DNA from 4 places in the Pseudomonas medicaginis genome. Region 3 is predicted to be linked to each of the others. Evidence: predicted binding sites of a transcription regulator. Region 3 holds the regulator's gene; each other region holds the start of a gene.
What was found. The regulator sigma-54, encoded in region 3, starts transcription at its own class of promoters, with help from an activator protein. The targets are predictions, from matches to a motif close to ANTGGCATNNANNTTGCTNT.
Positions count from the first base shown of each region.

Region 1: the regulator sigma-54 is predicted to act here: its motif matches at 2,074-2,093, upstream of flgB (flagellar basal body rod protein FlgB).
Region 2: the regulator sigma-54 is predicted to act here: its motif matches at 2,351-2,370, upstream of ACMTA2_RS27965 (pilin).
Region 4: the regulator sigma-54 is predicted to act here: its motif matches at 1,861-1,880, upstream of glnA (type I glutamate--ammonia ligase).

Region 1 is NZ_OZ221631.1:5,750,675-5,754,869, forward strand. It holds gene flgE (flagellar hook protein FlgE) at 1-411, opposite strand, end outside; gene flgD (flagellar hook assembly protein FlgD) at 440-1,162, opposite strand; gene flgC (flagellar basal body rod protein FlgC) at 1,178-1,621, opposite strand; gene flgB (flagellar basal body rod protein FlgB) at 1,625-2,032, opposite strand; gene cheR (protein-glutamate O-methyltransferase CheR) at 2,395-3,222, opposite strand; gene ACMTA2_RS25190 (chemotaxis protein CheV) at 3,281-4,195, opposite strand, start outside.
Region 2 is NZ_OZ221631.1:6,340,721-6,344,915, reverse strand. It holds gene ACMTA2_RS27975 (type II secretion system F family protein) at 1-489, opposite strand, end outside; gene pilB (type IV-A pilus assembly ATPase PilB) at 492-2,192, opposite strand; gene ACMTA2_RS27965 (pilin) at 2,417-2,836, shown strand; gene ACMTA2_RS27960 (BON domain-containing protein) at 3,123-3,476, shown strand; gene ACMTA2_RS27955 (DUF2845 domain-containing protein) at 3,775-4,071, opposite strand; gene ACMTA2_RS27950 (DUF748 domain-containing protein) at 4,073-4,195, opposite strand, start outside.
Region 3 is NZ_OZ221631.1:1,302,151-1,306,345, forward strand. It holds gene ACMTA2_RS05585 (HPr family phosphocarrier protein) at 1-27, opposite strand, end outside; gene rapZ (RNase adapter RapZ) at 43-900, opposite strand; gene ptsN (PTS IIA-like nitrogen regulatory protein PtsN) at 903-1,367, opposite strand; gene hpf (ribosome hibernation-promoting factor, HPF/YfiA family) at 1,380-1,688, opposite strand; gene ACMTA2_RS05605 (RNA polymerase factor sigma-54) at 1,765-3,261, opposite strand; gene lptB (LPS export ABC transporter ATP-binding protein) at 3,426-4,151, opposite strand; gene lptA (lipopolysaccharide transport periplasmic protein LptA) at 4,151-4,195, opposite strand, start outside.
Region 4 is NZ_OZ221631.1:670,126-674,320, forward strand. It holds gene ACMTA2_RS02980 (chorismate mutase) at 1-238, opposite strand, end outside; gene glnA (type I glutamate--ammonia ligase) at 360-1,766, opposite strand; gene thiI (tRNA uracil 4-sulfurtransferase ThiI) at 2,095-3,549, shown strand; gene typA (translational GTPase TypA) at 3,687-4,195, shown strand, end outside.

The DNA.
Region 1 (4,195 bases), 2.7 Mb from region 3:
CCCATTCTGGATCTTGCCATTGGCGTCCACACCATAACCTTGCAAACGCGCAGTGCCATCACTGTTGGTGATGAAACCTTCCTTGTCAGTCTTGAAGGTACCGGCACGGGTGTAGCTCAGGGAGCCGTCGTTGCTCAGGACAAAGAAGCCCTGGCCCTGGATGCCCATGTCCAGCACGTTGCCGGTGTTGTTGACGTCACCCTGGCCGAACTGTTGTGAAACGTTGGCCAGGCGCACGCCGTTACCGACGGTCTTGCTGCCCGAACCCAGCTTGGTGGCCGAGTAGACGTCTTCGAATTCCGCGCGGGACGATTTGAAACCGGTGGTCGCCACGTTGGCGATGTTGTTGCCGGTCACGTCCAGCTGTTTGTTGGCTGCATAGAGACCGCTAAGGCCGATGTTGAAAGACATGTTGACTCCTTTTGCCGGTTAGTCGGCTCTACATACCAATAGTTTGTACTTTGGACAGGGCGATGCTGCCCAGCCCGGCCAGGTTCAGCATCAGCTCACCGCCCGTCTGGCTGATGGTCACACTGCTGACCGTGGCCGGCAGGTTGGTGATCAGCGACGTGGCCTTGCCATCGATGGTGGTCGACGCGGTAAAGGTGTAGGTGCCCGATTCGACCGTCGTGCCCGCATCGTTCTTGCCATCCCAGATGAAAGCGGAGTTGCCGGCGTTCTGACTGCCCAGGTCGATGGTGCGAACGGTCTTGCCGTCCTTGTCCACGATCTTGACGGCGACGGAGGACACCGATGCCGGTACCACCACCGTGCCGTTGAGGCTCTTGGAGGTATCGACCACGGCTTTGTCACCCGGGGCAATGACCGAGCGGCCCACCAGCGAGGAGGCCTGCAAGGCCTGGGACGAGTTGTAGTTGCCGGCGATGCCGCTCACCGTCTCGTTGAGGGTGGTGATGCCTTCCAGGCTGCTGAACTGCGCCAACTGGGCAACGAACTCGCCGTTGTCCTGTGGCTCCAGCGGGTTCTGGTTTTTCAGCTGGGTAACGAGCAGTTGCAGGAACGCATCCTTGCCCAGTTCCTGGTTGCCGCTCGCCGCCTGGGTCGCGCTCCCGAGGCCATCGGAGGTGTTGTTGGTCTTGACCGAGGAGTTGGCCAGAATTTCGTTGAGACTCAAACCGCTGGTAGTGTTGGTGACGCTCATGTGAATCGCCCCTTATCACTGACCGAGGGTCAGGACCTTCTGCATCATGGCTTTGGCAGTGTTCATCATTTCGACGTTGGTCTGGAACGAACGACTGGCGGAAATCATGTCGGCCATTTCTTCGACGACGTTGACGTTCGGGTAATAGACGTAGCCCTTGGCGTCCGCGGCCGGATGGTTCGGCTCATAACGTGCTTCGAGGTTGCTCTGGTCTTCGACCACGCCAAGTACCTGTACGCCCTGCCCGGCCGCGTCCTGGTCCTGGAACAGCGAGTCGCTGCCGCCGGACTGGCCGCCCTGGAACATGGTGGCGAACACCGGGTGACGGGCGCGGTAGGTCTGGTCGATGCTCGACGAAACGGTCTCGGCGTTGGCGATGTTACTGGCGACGGTGTTCAGGCGAGTGGTCTGGGCACTCATGGCACTGCCGGCAATGTTGAATACGCTAGCAATCGACATGGCTTACTCTCCGCGCAGGGCCGATACCAGCCCTTTGAACTTGCTGTTGAGCAGGGTGAAGCTGGCCTGGAAGTTCACGGAGTTTTCCGCGTAGTTGGACTGTTCCAGTTGAGCGTCCACGGTGTTCTGGTCGATCGATGGCTGCATCGGCGTGCGATACATCAGCGACTCGTCGCCATTGCCCAGGCCTTCGGCTTCGATATGACGGCTGTTGGTCATGTTCAAGGCGAAGTGGCCGTTCTTGGTCTTCTCGTTCTGCTCGGCGAGCACTTTGGAGAAGTCCAGGTCCCGCGCCTTGTAGTTCGGGGTGTCGGCGTTGGCGATGTTGTTGGCCAGGACTTCGGCACGCTGGGCGCGGAAGCTCAGGGCCTGTTCGTGGATACCGAGCGCTTTATCGAAGCTGATGCTCATGTCGGAAACCTTTGGGTGACCAGAATGTACGTACGTTGGCTTTAGCAAGCGCCGTGCCACTTTCACAAAGCCCATAAACCGGGGCTTTGCGGGCAGCGGCAAGGCGGCAATGCCAGAAAAGCGGCAATCGGCTTCCGCAAGCTGCCGCTTTTCTGCCGCTTTCATCCAGGCAACAGAGGTCAAAAATGTGGGAGCGAGCTTGCTCGCGATAGCGGTGTATCAGTCAACATTGATGTCGCCTGCAATACCGCTATCGCGAGCAAGCTCGCTCCCACAAGGGAAAGGGGGAACTGATAGGGATTTGGCAGGCATAAAAAACGGGAGCCTGTAAGGGCTCCCGTTCTTTTGACTACATCCGCCAATCACTTCGCCTGGTAAATGATCCCCGGGCTGCACTGGACCATCTGGTAATGGTCCGGCAAGCCGTTCAGCGCTTCGGAGGCGCCGAGGAACAGGTAGCCGCCCGGCTTCAAGGTGCCGTGGATACGCATCAGGATGTCCTTCTTCACTTCGGCGGAGAAGTAGATCAGCACGTTGCGGCAGAACACGATGTCGAACTTGCCCAGGCTGGCGTAGCTGTCCAGCAAGTTGAACGAACGGAACTCCACCCGGCTCTTGATCGGCGCCTTGACCACCCACTTGCCCGGTCCTTTCGGGTCGAAGTAGCGTTGCAGGCGGTCCGGCGACAGGCCACGGCCGATGGCCAGGCTGTCGTACTCGCCGGTCTTGCAGTTATTGAGCATGGTCCCGGACAGGTCGGTGGCGACGATCTGCACACCGCCTTTCAACTGGCCGAGGTTGGAGCGCTCGAACTCATCGATGGACATCGACAGCGAATAGGGTTCCTGCCCCGACGAACAGGCCGCCGACCAGATCCGCAGGCGCTGGCCCGGGCTGGCCTTGATGGCAGCCGGCAGCACTTTGTTCTTCAGCACCTCGAACGGGTAGGTATCCCGAAACCACAGGGTTTCGTTGGTAGTCATCGCGTCCACCACCATCTCGCGCAAGCCGCTGCGCGGCTGGGTCTGGATACGCTGAACCAGCTCGCCCAATGACTTGAGGCCCTGTTGCTCCATCAATTTATTGAGACGGCTCGACACCAGGTATTGCTTGTTTTCACCAAGCAAGATGCCACAGGCTTTTTCCAGGAAGACCCGGAACTGTTCGAAATCCAAATTACCCGTAGACAAGATACCGCCTCTTTCATCGTGTTGACTTGCCGGGCGCACAATGCGCCCGACCTTCACTTTATTCTGCTGTCTTGATCCGGTCGACGACCCGGGACGCCAGGTCATCAGGACGGAATTTCGCCAGGAAATCGTCGGCACCGACCTTCTTGACCATCGCCTGGTTGAAAACCCCGGACAACGAAGTATGCAAGATGATGTGCAGTTTTTGCATGCGCGGATCGCTGCGGATTTCCGAGGTCAGGGTGTACCCGTCCATCTCCGGCATCTCGATGTCGGAAATCATCATCAAAAACTCTTCCTCGGGCTTCTTGCCCTCGTCCACCAGCTTGCGCAGGTAATCCAAAGCCTGCCGCCCGTCGTTCAACGCCACCACCTCGACGCCGACCGTTTGCAGGCAACGGGTGACCTGCTTGCGGGCCACCGACGAATCATCCACGGTCAGCACCCGCAGCGAAACCGCCTTGTGCTGCGTCTCGGCATCCACCACACCGACGGAGATCGTCTCCGGGGTGGGCGCCACTTCGGCGAGGATTTTCTCCACGTCGATGATTTCCACCAACTGGTTATCGACCCGCGTCACCGCCGTCAGGTAGTGATCGCGGCCGGTGCCCTTGGGCGGCGGATGGATCTCTTCCCAGTTCATGTTGACGATGCGTTCGACCGAGCGCACCAGGAAACCCTGGGTCTTGGTGTTGTACTCGGTGATGATCACAAACGGATTGCTCTGGTCCAGCAGACGCCCGGAACCGGTCGCCATCGCCAGGTCGAGAATCGGGATGGTCGCACCCCGGATATTGGCCACACCGCACACGACGGGGCTGGACTTGGGCATCAGGGTCAGCTTGGGGCATTGCAGCACCTCGCGGACCTTGAATACGTTGATCCCATACATTTGTTGGCCGTCGAGACGGAACAACAACAGCTCCAGGCGATTCTGACCGACCAGCTGGGTGCGCTGGTTTACCGAATCCAT
Region 2 (4,195 bases), 2.1 Mb from region 3:
GAGGGCTTCGCTCTTTTCCTTGTAGGTCGCCACCCGATCCAACAGTGTATCCAGGGCACCGGCCTGTTCACCGGCATCCACCAGGTTGCAGTACAAATCGTCGAAGTACTGCGGGCATTTGCGCAGCGAGGCGGCGAAGCTGTTGCCCGCGGCGACCTCCTGTTTCACCTCGTCCACCAGCTTGCGCATGTTGGCGTTGTCGAAGCCTTCTCCGATGATGTCGAACGCCTGCAACAGCGGCACGCCAGCCTTGAGCATCGTTGCCATCTGACGGGTGAAGAGGGCAATGTCCAGCGGCTTGATGCGCTTGCCCTTGCTGAATATCGAGGTGGATTTCTTGCGCACTTTCTGCGGGTTGATGCCTTGTTTGCGCAGTTGTGCCTTGACCAGGGCCGGGCTCTGGCCGGTCAGTTCGCCAGTCATTTTCGCGCCTTTGCGGTCTTTGCCTTCCCACGTATAGACGTCGGTTTTCACTGCCTTGACCGCCATGCTCAATCCTTGGTGACCCGGTTGATTTCTTCGAGGCTGGTAACGCCCTGCATCACTTTGAGCAGCCCCGATGTGCGCAGGTCATTGAAGCCGTCCTTGCGCATTTGCAGATCGATTTCCAGCGAGTTGCCCTCGGCCATGATCAACCGTTGCAGCTCGGGCGTGTTCCTGACCACTTCGTAAACCCCCACGCGCCCTTTGTACCCGTGGTTGCACTGTTGGCAACCGACCGGCTCATAGATCGTGAATGTGCCGATGCGTTCCCGGGGGAAACCTTCCTTGAGCAAGGTTTCCTCGGGAATCTCGATGCTCTTCTTGCAGTGGTTGCACAGCTTGCGCGCCAGCCGCTGGGCGATGATCAGGTGCACGGCAGTGGCGATGTTGAACCCCGGAATGCCCATGTTCTGCAAGCGGACCAGGGTTTCGGCGGCGCTGTTGGTGTGCAAGGTGGAGAGCACCAGGTGCCCGGTCTGGGCGGCTTTGATGGCGATTTCGGCGGTTTCCAGGTCGCGGATCTCACCGACCATGATCACGTCCGGGTCCTGGCGCAGGAACGAGCGCAGGGCCTGGGCAAAGTCGAGCCCCTGGCGCGGGTTCACGTTGACTTGGTTGATGCCTTCCATGTTGATCTCCACCGGGTCTTCGGCGGTGGAAATGTTGATGTCCACGGTGTTGAGGATATTCAGCCCGGTGTACAGCGACACGGTCTTGCCCGAGCCGGTCGGGCCGGTCACCAGGATCAGCCCTTGCGGTTGCTTGAGGGCGGCCATGTACAGGTCTTTCTGTTCCGGTTCGTAGCCCAGGGCATCGATGCCCATTTGCGCGCTGGACGGATCGAGGATCCGGATCACCACCTTTTCGCCCCAGAGCGTGGGCAGGGTGTTGACCCGGAAGTCGATGGACTTGGTTTTCGACAGACGCATTTTCAGCCGGCCATCCTGTGGCTTGCGTCGCTCGGAAATATCCAGGCTGGCCATGACCTTGAGGCGGGCGGCGATGCGGGTCGCCAATTGGATCGGTGGCTTGGCCACTTCCTGCAGCATGCCGTCGGTGCGCACTCGTACGCGATAGCTCTTTTCGTAGGGTTCGAAGTGCAGGTCGGAAGAGCCGCCCTTGATCGCGTCCAGCAACATCTTGTTGACGAAGCGCACCACGGGCGCGTCGTCGGTGTCCTGGCCGGCGATGGAATCCTGCCTGGTGTCGTCGATCGATTCGATGTCCAGGCCGTCGAGGTCGACATCGCCCATGCCTTCCAGGCCCGTGCTACTGGATTCGAAGAACTTTTCGATGGCGTCGCTGAGCTTGTCGTCCTCCACCAGGATGGCTTCGGTGGTCAGGCCGGTGCTGAACTGGATGTCGTTGATGGCCTGGTGGTTGGTAGGGTCGGAAATGCCAACGAACAGCTTGTTGCCGCGCCGCCACAGTGGCAGGGCGTGGTGCTGGCGCACCAGTTTTTCGCTGACCAGCCCCGTGGGCTGGGCTTCCTTGTCCAAGCTGTTGAGGTCCAGCAGGGCCACGCCGAAATGCTCCGAGGCGATCTCCGCGACCTGGCGGCTTTGGACCAGTTTGTTCTGCACCAGGTAGCTGACCAGGGGGATGCGACTGCGTTGGGCCTGTTGATACGCCTGTTGCGCACTTTGCTCGGTGAGCAGTTCGGCCATCACCAATTGCTTGGTCAGACCGCTGAGGGCGATGTCGTTCATGGGGATACCGGACGCGGACAGTTCATGACTTATAGCCTAGTCAAGCATCGACGCCAAACCAGCGGGGCTGGGTGACAAAAAACGTCAGATAGTGCGGTTGTTGAGGTAGGACGTCGCTGTTGTGCGGGGTCAAACCCCTTGATTGAGGGGGCCTTGGGGTTGGCATGTGCCCTGCAACGGCTATTTCAGGTCATGAGATTTCCACTCATGCATGGGAGATGTGTATGAATAAGCAAAAGGGCTTTACGCTGATCGAGTTGCTGATCGTCGTGGCGATCATCGGCATTCTGGCGACCTTTGCGTTGCCGCAATATTCCAGGTACCAAGCGCGGGCCAAGGCCACGGCCGGGTTGGCTGAAATCACGGCATTCAAGGTACCGTACGAGGACAATATGAACCGAGGGGTCGATCCTACGATCGCCAACATGGGCATAACCTCACCTACCAGTAACTGCACAATCACCATTACAGGCACAGCGGCGGCCGGAGCGGGCACGATTGCTTGTGCCCTCCTGAATTCGCCGGCTCTTGTCCAGGGCAGGACGATTACACTCTCTCGTTCGGCGGCAGGTGTCTGGTCCTGTACTTCTACAGCGGCCCAGGAGTTCTTGCCGACGGGCTGTACCGGAGCTGCGAATCCATAATCCCTCCCGATGGAACTGGCCCCGCTTAAATACCGGGGCTTTTTATTGGGAATTGGAAATGTCCAGAAATTCAGCAGCTTAGCGGGTGGGCGAACCCCGCAACTTGCATGTCGAAAATCGGCCGGTCATGCATTTTGCATGAATGTGGAATTTGCCGCCTCGCTTAACTTATTGATTTTTAATGACTTTGTAAATGTTTCAAAACTGGCACAGCCTTCGCACTACTCCTGATAACCCTGCCGGGATGCACATCCGGCAGTTTCTGAGAAAAACAGGAGTTACTCGTATGAAGAAGTTCGCTATCACTGCCGCTGCTGCTACCGCACTGACCCTGACCATGGCTAGCGCTTTCGCCGAGACCACTCAAGCAACTCAGGCACCCATGATGCTGGCTGCTGGTGAAGTGACAGAAGCCAAAGAGGACGTTTCCGATACCTGGATCACCACCAAGGTCAAGGCTGATCTGGTCACTGAAAAAGGCATCCCAGGCACTGATATCAAAGTCGAAACCAATAAAGGTGTTGTATCGCTGTCGTCTACTGTCGCCGTGACCGACGCTCAGAAAGACATGGCTGTGGCGATCGCCAAGAAAATCAAAGGCGTCAAGGCCGTATCGGCTGACGGCCTGAAAGCCGAATAAGGCCAAGACTTCTCGCCTGGACTGGGAGAAGGCACGGCAGGCGGGCCTGGATATACGCTTGCCGTTGCTTTGGAGTTCATGCGAAAGGCCACAGGGACGTGGCCATTACAGGCCCCCTGCATTCGTGTCGGGGGCCTGTTCTATTGCGGGGGGAAAGTGCGGGTGAGATGTGTGGGGCAGTCTGGGAAACCGAGTTGCCCTTATCGCGAGCAAGCTCGCTCCCACAGTGGACCGGGTTCTTCCAGAAGAAATACGATCAAATGTGGGAGCGAGCTTGCTCGCGATGGCGGTAGTACATTCACCGGCCCCGCTTGCTGGTGATCTGCACCAGCCGATTCCCCTCGAAGCGCAGGTACTGGTACATGCCGCTGTTGGGGCCGTAGGTCCATTCTTCCACCGGGTATTCCTCCCGACGGTTGACGCTGCGCTTGTAGCCCAGGTCATCCCGCGCCGCGGGCTGTCCGCACTTTTGCAGCACTTCGCTCGAGCGGTCGCCCACGCTGATCAACTGGCTGCCGCAGCGCAGTGTGTCAGCCGCCCAAGCCTGGCCGGCGATGAGCAATAGACCCAGGCCGAGCGCGTAACAGGGTTTCATCTTATTCAGCATCCAGATGCATGGGGGTAATCACCCGGCCATCGCTTTCGGCCTGACCGAGGCTGGCGTCGATGAAATACACGCGATCGTCGGCCAACTGGCCTTTGTCCACCAGGAAGTCCTT
Region 3 (4,195 bases):
GATGATTTCAATTTCCCGAGCAGGCATCGCGATGTGAATCCTTTAGCTGAGGTCGCGGTGGCGAACCTGGACATTCTTCAGGGATTGTTGCAGGAGCTGACCCAGGCGTTCTGTCAGGTAGACGGAGCGGTGATGACCGCCGGTACAGCCGATGGCGATCGTGACGTAGGCGCGGTTGCTCGCGGCAAAGCGGGGCAGCCATTTGAGCAGGTAGCTGGAGATATCCTGGTACATTTCCTCGACATCCGGCTGGGCGGCCAGGTAGTCGATCACCGGTTGGTCGAGCCCGGACTGAGCACGCAATTCCGGTTTCCAATAAGGATTGGGCAGGCAACGCACATCGAACACCAGGTCGGCGTCTACCGGCATGCCACGCTTGAAGCCGAACGACTCCACCAGGAACGCCGTGCCTGGCTCCGGCTGGTTCAGCAGGCGCAGCTTGATCGTGTCGCGCAACTGATAAAGGTTCAGGTGCGTGGTATTGACCTTCAGGTCCGCCAGGTCGGCAATCGGTCCCAGCAGTTGGCTTTCATCCTCGATGGCTTCGGCCAGAGAGCGATTGGCGTTGCTCAGGGGATGACGCCGGCGGGTTTCGGAGAAGCGCTTGAGCAGCGTCTCTTCGTCGGCATCCAGGTACAACACATCGCACTGGATATGCCGGCTGCGCACTTCCTCGAGCAATTCCGGAAAGCGCGACAGGTGGCTTGGCAGGTTGCGGGCATCGATGGACACCGCCACCAGCGGCTGCGCCAGCTCGGTGTGGATCAGGGCACGCTCGGCCAGTTCCGGCAGCAGGCCGGCGGGCAAATTGTCGATGCAATAGTAGCCGCTGTCCTCAAGCACGTTGAGGGCCGTACTTTTACCGGAGCCGGAGCGGCCACTGACGATGATCATGCGCATGTTTAATGACCGTTCTGCTCGTCCAGGACTACCTGGTACAGAGCTTCGTTACTCGGCGCGCTGCGCAGTTTTTCGCGCACTTCCTTGCGGTCCAGCATGCTGGCGATCTGGCGCAGCAGCTCGAGGTGCGCATCGGTCGCCGCTTCCGGTACCAGCAATACAAACAGCAGGTCGACCGGGGCGCCGTCGATGGCGTCGAAATCGATGGCGGTTTCAAGGTGCAACAACGCACTGATCGGCGAGGTACAACCCTTGAGACGGCAATGAGGAATGGCGATGCCGTTGCCAAAACCGGTGGAACCGAGTTTTTCACGGGCAACCAGGGCCTCGAAGACGTCCTGCATTTCCAGATCCGGAACCTCGCGGTGGATCAGGTTGGCAATGTGTTCGAGGGCTTTCTTTTTACTGCCGCCCGGCGCGTTCACTTGGGAACGGCCGGGGGTCAGGATGGTTTCTAGTCGGATCATGGATTGGGGGGGTTAACGACCGGTAGCGCCCTGGAGGAGGCTCTGGGTCTTTTCCTTATGCTTTTTAAGTTGGCGATCCAGCTTGTCGGTCAGCAGGTCAATCGCGGCATACATGTCTGTGTGCTCTGCGTTGGCAACCACTTCTCCGCCGGGGATATGCAGTGTGGCTTCGATTTTCTGCAGCAGCTTCTCGACGTTCATCGTGACTTGCACGTTGGTGATCTTGTCGAAATGCCTCTCCAATCGGTCGAGTTTTTCGCCGATGTAGGTGCGCAGGGGTTCGGTCACTTCCAGTTGGTGTCCACTGATGTTGACTTGCATACAGCTTCTCCTTCGTTGCCAGTGCATAAAGCGGCAGGCAGAAATGCCTGCCACTGGAACGCTGTGGCGTGGCCTGTTACATCAACCGCTTGCGTTCGCTCGAAGGTGCGATCCCGAGGGATTCACGGTACTTGGCGACGGTACGGCGGGCCACCTGAATGCCTTGTGCCTCCAGTAAACCAGCGATCTTGCTGTCACTCAACGGCTTTTTCTGATTTTCCGCAGCCACCAGTTTTTTGATGATCGCGCGGATGGCCGTGGACGAGCATTCGCCGCCTTCGGAGGTGCTGACGTGGCTGGAGAAAAAGTATTTCAATTCATAGATGCCCCGAGGGGTATGCATGAATTTCTGGGTGGTTACACGGGAAATCGTCGACTCGTGCATGCCCACGGCCTCGGCAATGTCATGCAAGACCAACGGTTTCATCGCTTCATCGCCGTACTCCAGGAAGCCGCGCTGATGCTCGACGATCTGGGTGGCCACTTTCATCAGGGTTTCGTTGCGGCTTTGCAGGCTCTTGATGAACCAGCGGGCCTCCTGCAACTGGTTGCGCATGAAGGTATTGTCGGCGCTGGTGTCGGCACGCTTCACGAAGCCGGCGTACTGGGCGTTGACCCGCAGCTTGGGGACCGATTCCTGGTTGAGCTCCACCAGCCAGCGATCATTGTGCTTGCGCACGATCACGTCGGGGACCACGTACTCAGGTTCGGTGGATTCGATCTGCGAGCCGGGACGCGGGTTGAGGCTCTGTACCAGCTCGATGACCTGGCGCAGCTCATCTTCCTTGAGCTTCATGCGACGCATCAATTGGCTGTAGTCGCGACCGCCCAGCAGGTCGATGTAATCGGTGACCAATCGTTTGGCTTCGGACAGCCATGGGGTCTTGGCGGACAACTGGCGCAGTTGCAGCAACAGGCACTCGCCCAGGTTGCGGGCGCCGATGCCGGCCGGTTCGAACTGCTGGATACGATGGAGGACGGCTTCGATCTCGTCCAGCTCGATGTCGAGCTCGGGGTCGAAGGCTTCGAGGATTTCTTCGAGGGTCTCGTCCAGGTAGCCCTGGTTGTTGATGCAATCGATCAGGGTGACGGCGATCAGGCGATCGGTGTCGGACATCGGTGCCAGGTTCAATTGCCACAGCAGGTGGCTTTGCAGGCTCTCGCCGGCCGAGGTCCGGGTGGTGAAGTCCCACTCGTCGTCATCGCTGCTGCTGGGCAGGTTGCTGGCACTGGTCTGGTAGACATCTTCCCAGGCCGTGTCCACGGGCAACTCGTTGGGGATGCGCTCGTTCCACTCGCCATCCTCGAGGTTGTCCACCGTTGGGGCGGCTTCCTGGTAGGATGGTTCCGGGATCTCGGTGTTGGTTTTCTGCTCGACGTTGTCGGCCAGGGGGTCGGTGTTATCGAAGTCGTCGCCTTCTTCCTGGCGCTCGAGCATCGGATTGGACTCCAGGGCCTCCTGGATTTCCTGTTGCAGGTCCAGGGTCGACAATTGGAGCAGGCGGATGGCCTGTTGCAGCTGCGGTGTCATCGTCAGCTGCTGGCCCATTCTCAAGACTAGCGATGGTTTCATGGCAGGGGCTTAACACCTTATTCGCCGGCGCACATGCGCCATCCACTACAGGGCGCCGGAGCGCCAAACTTAAGCAAATTATATGCCTGAAACTGAAGTGTTTGCCTAGAGCGTCGCCATAATTAAATTAAACGACGCTCTGGCAATTCGCCAGACACGTGAGCTTACAGGCGGAACTCATGTCCCAGGTACACTTCCTTGACCAGGTCATTGGCCAGGATCGCGGCGGAGTCGCCTTCGGCGATCAGTTGGCCGTCATTGACAATGTAGGCGGTTTCGCAGATATCCAGGGTCTCGCGCACGTTGTGGTCGGTGATCAGTACGCCGATGCCCTTGGCCTTGAGGTGGTGGATGATCTGCTTGATGTCGCCCACCGAAATCGGGTCTACGCCGGCGAAGGGTTCGTCGAGCAGGATGAACTTTGGTGCGGTGGCCAGGGCGCGGGCGATTTCCACGCGGCGCCGTTCACCCCCGGACAGGCTCATGCCCAGGTTGTCGCGAATGTGGCTGATGTGGAATTCCTGCAGCAGGCTTTCCAGCTCCTGGCGACGACCGGCCTTGTCCAGTTCCTTGCGGGTCTCGAGGATCGCCATGATGTTGTCGGCAACCGACAGTTTGCGGAAGATCGACGCTTCTTGCGGCAGATAGCCGATACCGGCCTTCGCCCGGCCATGCATCGGCTGGTGGCTGACATCCAGGTCGTCGATCAGTACGCGACCCTGATCGGCCTGGACCAGGCCGACGATCATGTAGAAGCAGGTGGTCTTGCCCGCGCCATTGGGGCCGAGCAAGCCGACGATCTGGCCGCTGTCGATGGACAGGCTGACATCACGCACGACTTGACGGCTCTTGTAGCTCTTGGCCAGGTGCTGAGCTTTCAGAGTTGCCATTACTGGGCCTTCTGCTCGGTTTTCTTTTTGGGCTGGATCACCAT
Region 4 (4,195 bases), 630 kb from region 3:
TGTAGGCCGGTGCCTGGGCGACGGCGGCGGCAATGACTTCACGCTCGCGCTGACGGTCTTCTACCGGTTTATGGCTGTCCCATTTGCTCAGCGCCACTTGATCGCCAAGGGCCAGGCGTTCGCCAATGGCGTTAAGCAACGGGGTAAGGGCCTCAGGGGCGGGGGCCGAGGCGGCTTCGGCGGTGGAGGCCAGCAGTGCGGCAGACAGGGCAAGGCAGAGCTTGAAGCGCAAAGTCATGGGCAGTCTCGTCTTCTATGGGGGAGCGACGAGGCATCATGCACGTAACCTGCGCCCATAAAAAAGGCCTCCCGAAGGAGGCCTCTCTTTATTCACGCCGTGCGTGGCGGCGTTTACTGGATCAGCAGCTGTAGTACAGCTCGTATTCCAGTGGGTGTACGAAGGTGCGGACCTTGATTTCTTCTTCGCTTTTCAGTGCGATGTAAGCGTCGATGAAGTCATCGCTGAATACGCCGCCCTTGGTCAGGAACGCACGGCCCTTGTCCAGCTCTTCCAGGGCTTCTTTCAGGCTGCCACACACCTGTGGGATTTCCTTGGCCTCTTCAGGCGGCAGGTCATACAGGTTTTTGTCAGCGGCATCGCCAGGGTGGATCTTGTTCTGGATACCGTCCAGGCCGGCCATCATCAGTGCTGCGAAGGCCAGGTACGGGTTGGCAGCCGGATCCGGGAAGCGCGCTTCGATACGGCGAGCTTTAGGGCTGTTCACGTAAGGAATACGGATCGAGGCGGAACGGTTGCGAGCCGAGTAGGCCAGCATGACCGGTGCTTCGAAACCTGGTACCAGACGCTTGTAGGAGTTGGTCGACGGGTTGGTGAAGCCGTTCAGAGCCTTACCGTGCTTGATGATACCGCCGATGAAGTACAGGGCGGTGTCCGACAGGCCGGCATAACCTTCGCCTGCGAAGGTGTTCTTGCCGTCTTTGGAGATCGACATGTGAACGTGCATGCCCGAACCGTTGTCGCCGTACAGTGGCTTCGGCATGAAGGTCGCGGTGCGACCGTAGGCGTCGGCAACGTTGTGTACGCAGTACTTGAGGGTCTGGACTTCGTCAGCCTTCTTGACCAGCGTGTTGAACTTCACGCCGATTTCGTTCTGGCCGGCAGTTGCCACTTCGTGGTGGTGAACTTCCACGGTCTGGCCCATTTCTTCCAGTGCGTTGCACATGGAGGTACGGATTTCGTGGTCGAAATCGAACGGTGGAACCGGGAAGTAGCCGCCCTTGATACCTGGACGGTGGCCTTTGTTGCCGCCTTCCACGTCCTGGTCGGACATCCACGAACCTTGTTCGGAGAAGATCTTGAACATGGAGCCGGAAATGTCGGACTTGAATTTGACCGAGTCGAAGATGAAGAACTCAGGCTCAGGACCGAAGAAAGCGGTGTCGCCGATACCGGTGGACTTCAGGTATTCCTCGGCGCGGTGGGCGATGGCGCGTGGGTCGCGGTCATAGCCTTGCATGGTCGAAGGTTCGATGATGTCGCAGACCAGGATCAGGGTCGGCTCTTCGGTGAACGGGTCCAGGACGGCGGTTTCGTCATCCGGCATCAGGATCATGTCGGAGGCTTCGATACCTTTCCAGCCGGAGATGGAGGAGCCGTCGAACATTTTCCCGATTTCAAAGAATTCGTCGTCCAGCGCATCACGGGCCGGCATGGTCACGTGATGTTGAGTGCCTTTGGTGTCAGTGAAGCGCAGATCAATCCACTTGACGTCATGATCTTTGATGAGTTGAACCGACTTCGACATATGTCCTCCGGGTGGCTTCGGGCGGGTAGTGGAGTGCCCTTAGATATGGGTGATGCCGGCGCGAATACTCTGCCAAGGCAACCTGCCTCACAAGGGAGCAATTTGCATGCCAGTGCCCCAGCATGGGTTTTTTGCACCAATTCCAGGCTTTTCGGGGCTTGAATCCAGGATTGTCGGACAATAGCGCACTGTAATGTGGCGCCAATCGCGGCCAGTGATCTTTTTTGGTGCGTTCAAAACCATCTGCACATTAACTGGTTAAACCTTGAGCAATTTCCGCTATAATCCGCGCCCCCCTTTTTCGGCTGGCCGTTCGCGCGCTGTTTTCATGAAACTAATCGTAAAAGTCTTCCCCGAGATCACCATCAAGAGCCGCCCGGTACGGATGCGTTTCATCCGCCAGTTGGCCAAGAACATCCGTGCCGTGCTCCGAGACCTGGACCCGGCCGTGGTGGTGAACGGCGTGTGGGACAACCTCGAACTGGAAACCCGTGTCAGCGAACCCAAGGTCCTGAAGGAAATGACCGAGCGCCTGAGCTGCATGCCGGGCATCGCGCATTTCCTGCAAGTCGATGAATACCCGTTGGGAGACTTCGACGACATCCTCGCCAAGTGCATGCTTCATTATGGTGATGCACTGACCGGCAAGATCTTTTCGGTGCGTTGCAAGCGTGCCGGCAAACACCCGTTCAGTTCGATGGATGTAGAGAAGTATGTCGGCAGCCAGTTGCGCCGGCAGTGCGGCGCGGCCGGTATTTCGTTGAAAGACCCGGAAATCGAAGTGCGTATCGAAATCCGCGACCAGCGGCTGTTCGTGATCCACAGCCAGCACAACAGCATCGGCGGTTATCCGCTGGGTTCGCTGGAGCAGACCCTGGTGCTGATGTCGGGGGGCTTCGACTCTACGGTGGCCGCCTACCAGATCATGCGTCGCGGGCTGATGAGCCATTTCTGCTTCTTCAACCTCGGCGGCCGCGCCCATGAACTGGGCGTGATGGAAGTGGCGCACTTCATCTGGAAGAAGTACGGCAGCTCCCAACGCGTGTTATTTGTGAGTGTGCCGTTCGAGGAAGTCCTGGGCGAGATTCTCGGCAAAGTCGATAACAGTCATATGGGCGTCATTTTGAAGCGTATGATGTTGCGTGCCGCGTCGAGCATTGCCGACCGCCTGCACATCGATGCGCTGGTGACCGGCGAGGCGATCTCCCAGGTGTCGAGCCAGACGTTGCCGAACCTGTCGGTGATCGACTGCGTGACCGAGAAACTGGTCTTGCGGCCGCTGATTGCCAGCCACAAGCAGGACATCATCGACCAGGCCAATGAAATCGGCACCGCCGAGTTTGCCCGGCACATGCCGGAGTATTGCGGCGTCATATCGGTCAATCCGAAGACGGCGGCCAAGCGTGGGCGGGTTGAGCACGAAGAGAAAGAATTCGACATGGCGGTGCTCGAGCGAGCGCTCGAAAACGCCAGGCTGGTGCCAATCGATCGGGTGATCGACGAATTGGGCCAGGACATCAGGATTGAAGAAGTCGGCGAAGCGCTGGCCGGTCAGATCATCATCGATATCCGCCACCCGGATGACGCTGAAGACGATCCGCTGAGTGTCGCCGGCATCGAGGTAAAAACGATGCCGTTCTATGCCGTGAACGCGCGTTTCAAGGAACTGGACCCTACTCGCCAGTACCTGCTCTATTGCGACAAAGGCGTGATGAGTCGCCTGCATGCCCACCATTTGCTCAGTGAGGGGCATGCCAATGTGCGCGTTTATCGACCGAGCTAAGTGCCCGGGGCTGTTTGCCTGTGGCCTGCGTCACCGGCCCCCCGACGCCGCCGACAGGCTGTAACGGCTGTCGGAACTCAACGTAAATCGCTGCCACGACCTGTCAGCACACCGAATCCTCTGATCGAGATACACAAGTGATCGAAAATCTACGCAACATCGCCATCATTGCTCACGTTGACCATGGTAAGACCACCCTGGTAGACAAACTCTTGCGTCAATCCGGCACCCTGGAGCGCAACGAGCTCAACGACGAGCGCGTGATGGACTCCAACGACCAGGAAAAAGAGCGCGGTATTACCATCCTGGCTAAAAACACCGCCATCAACTGGAACGGTTACCACATCAACATCGTGGACACCCCGGGCCACGCCGACTTCGGTGGTGAAGTAGAGCGCGTGATGTCGATGGTCGACTCCGTGCTGCTGCTGGTCGATGCCCAGGACGGCCCTATGCCGCAAACCCGTTTCGTGACCAAGAAGGCTTTCGAAGCCGGCCTGCGTCCGATCGTGTGCATCAACAAGGTTGACCGTCCAGGCGCGCGTCCGGACTGGGTCCTGGACCAGATCTTCGATCTGTTCGACAACCTGGGTGCCACCGAAGAACAGCTGGACTTCAAAGTCGTCTACGCCTCGGCCCTGAACGG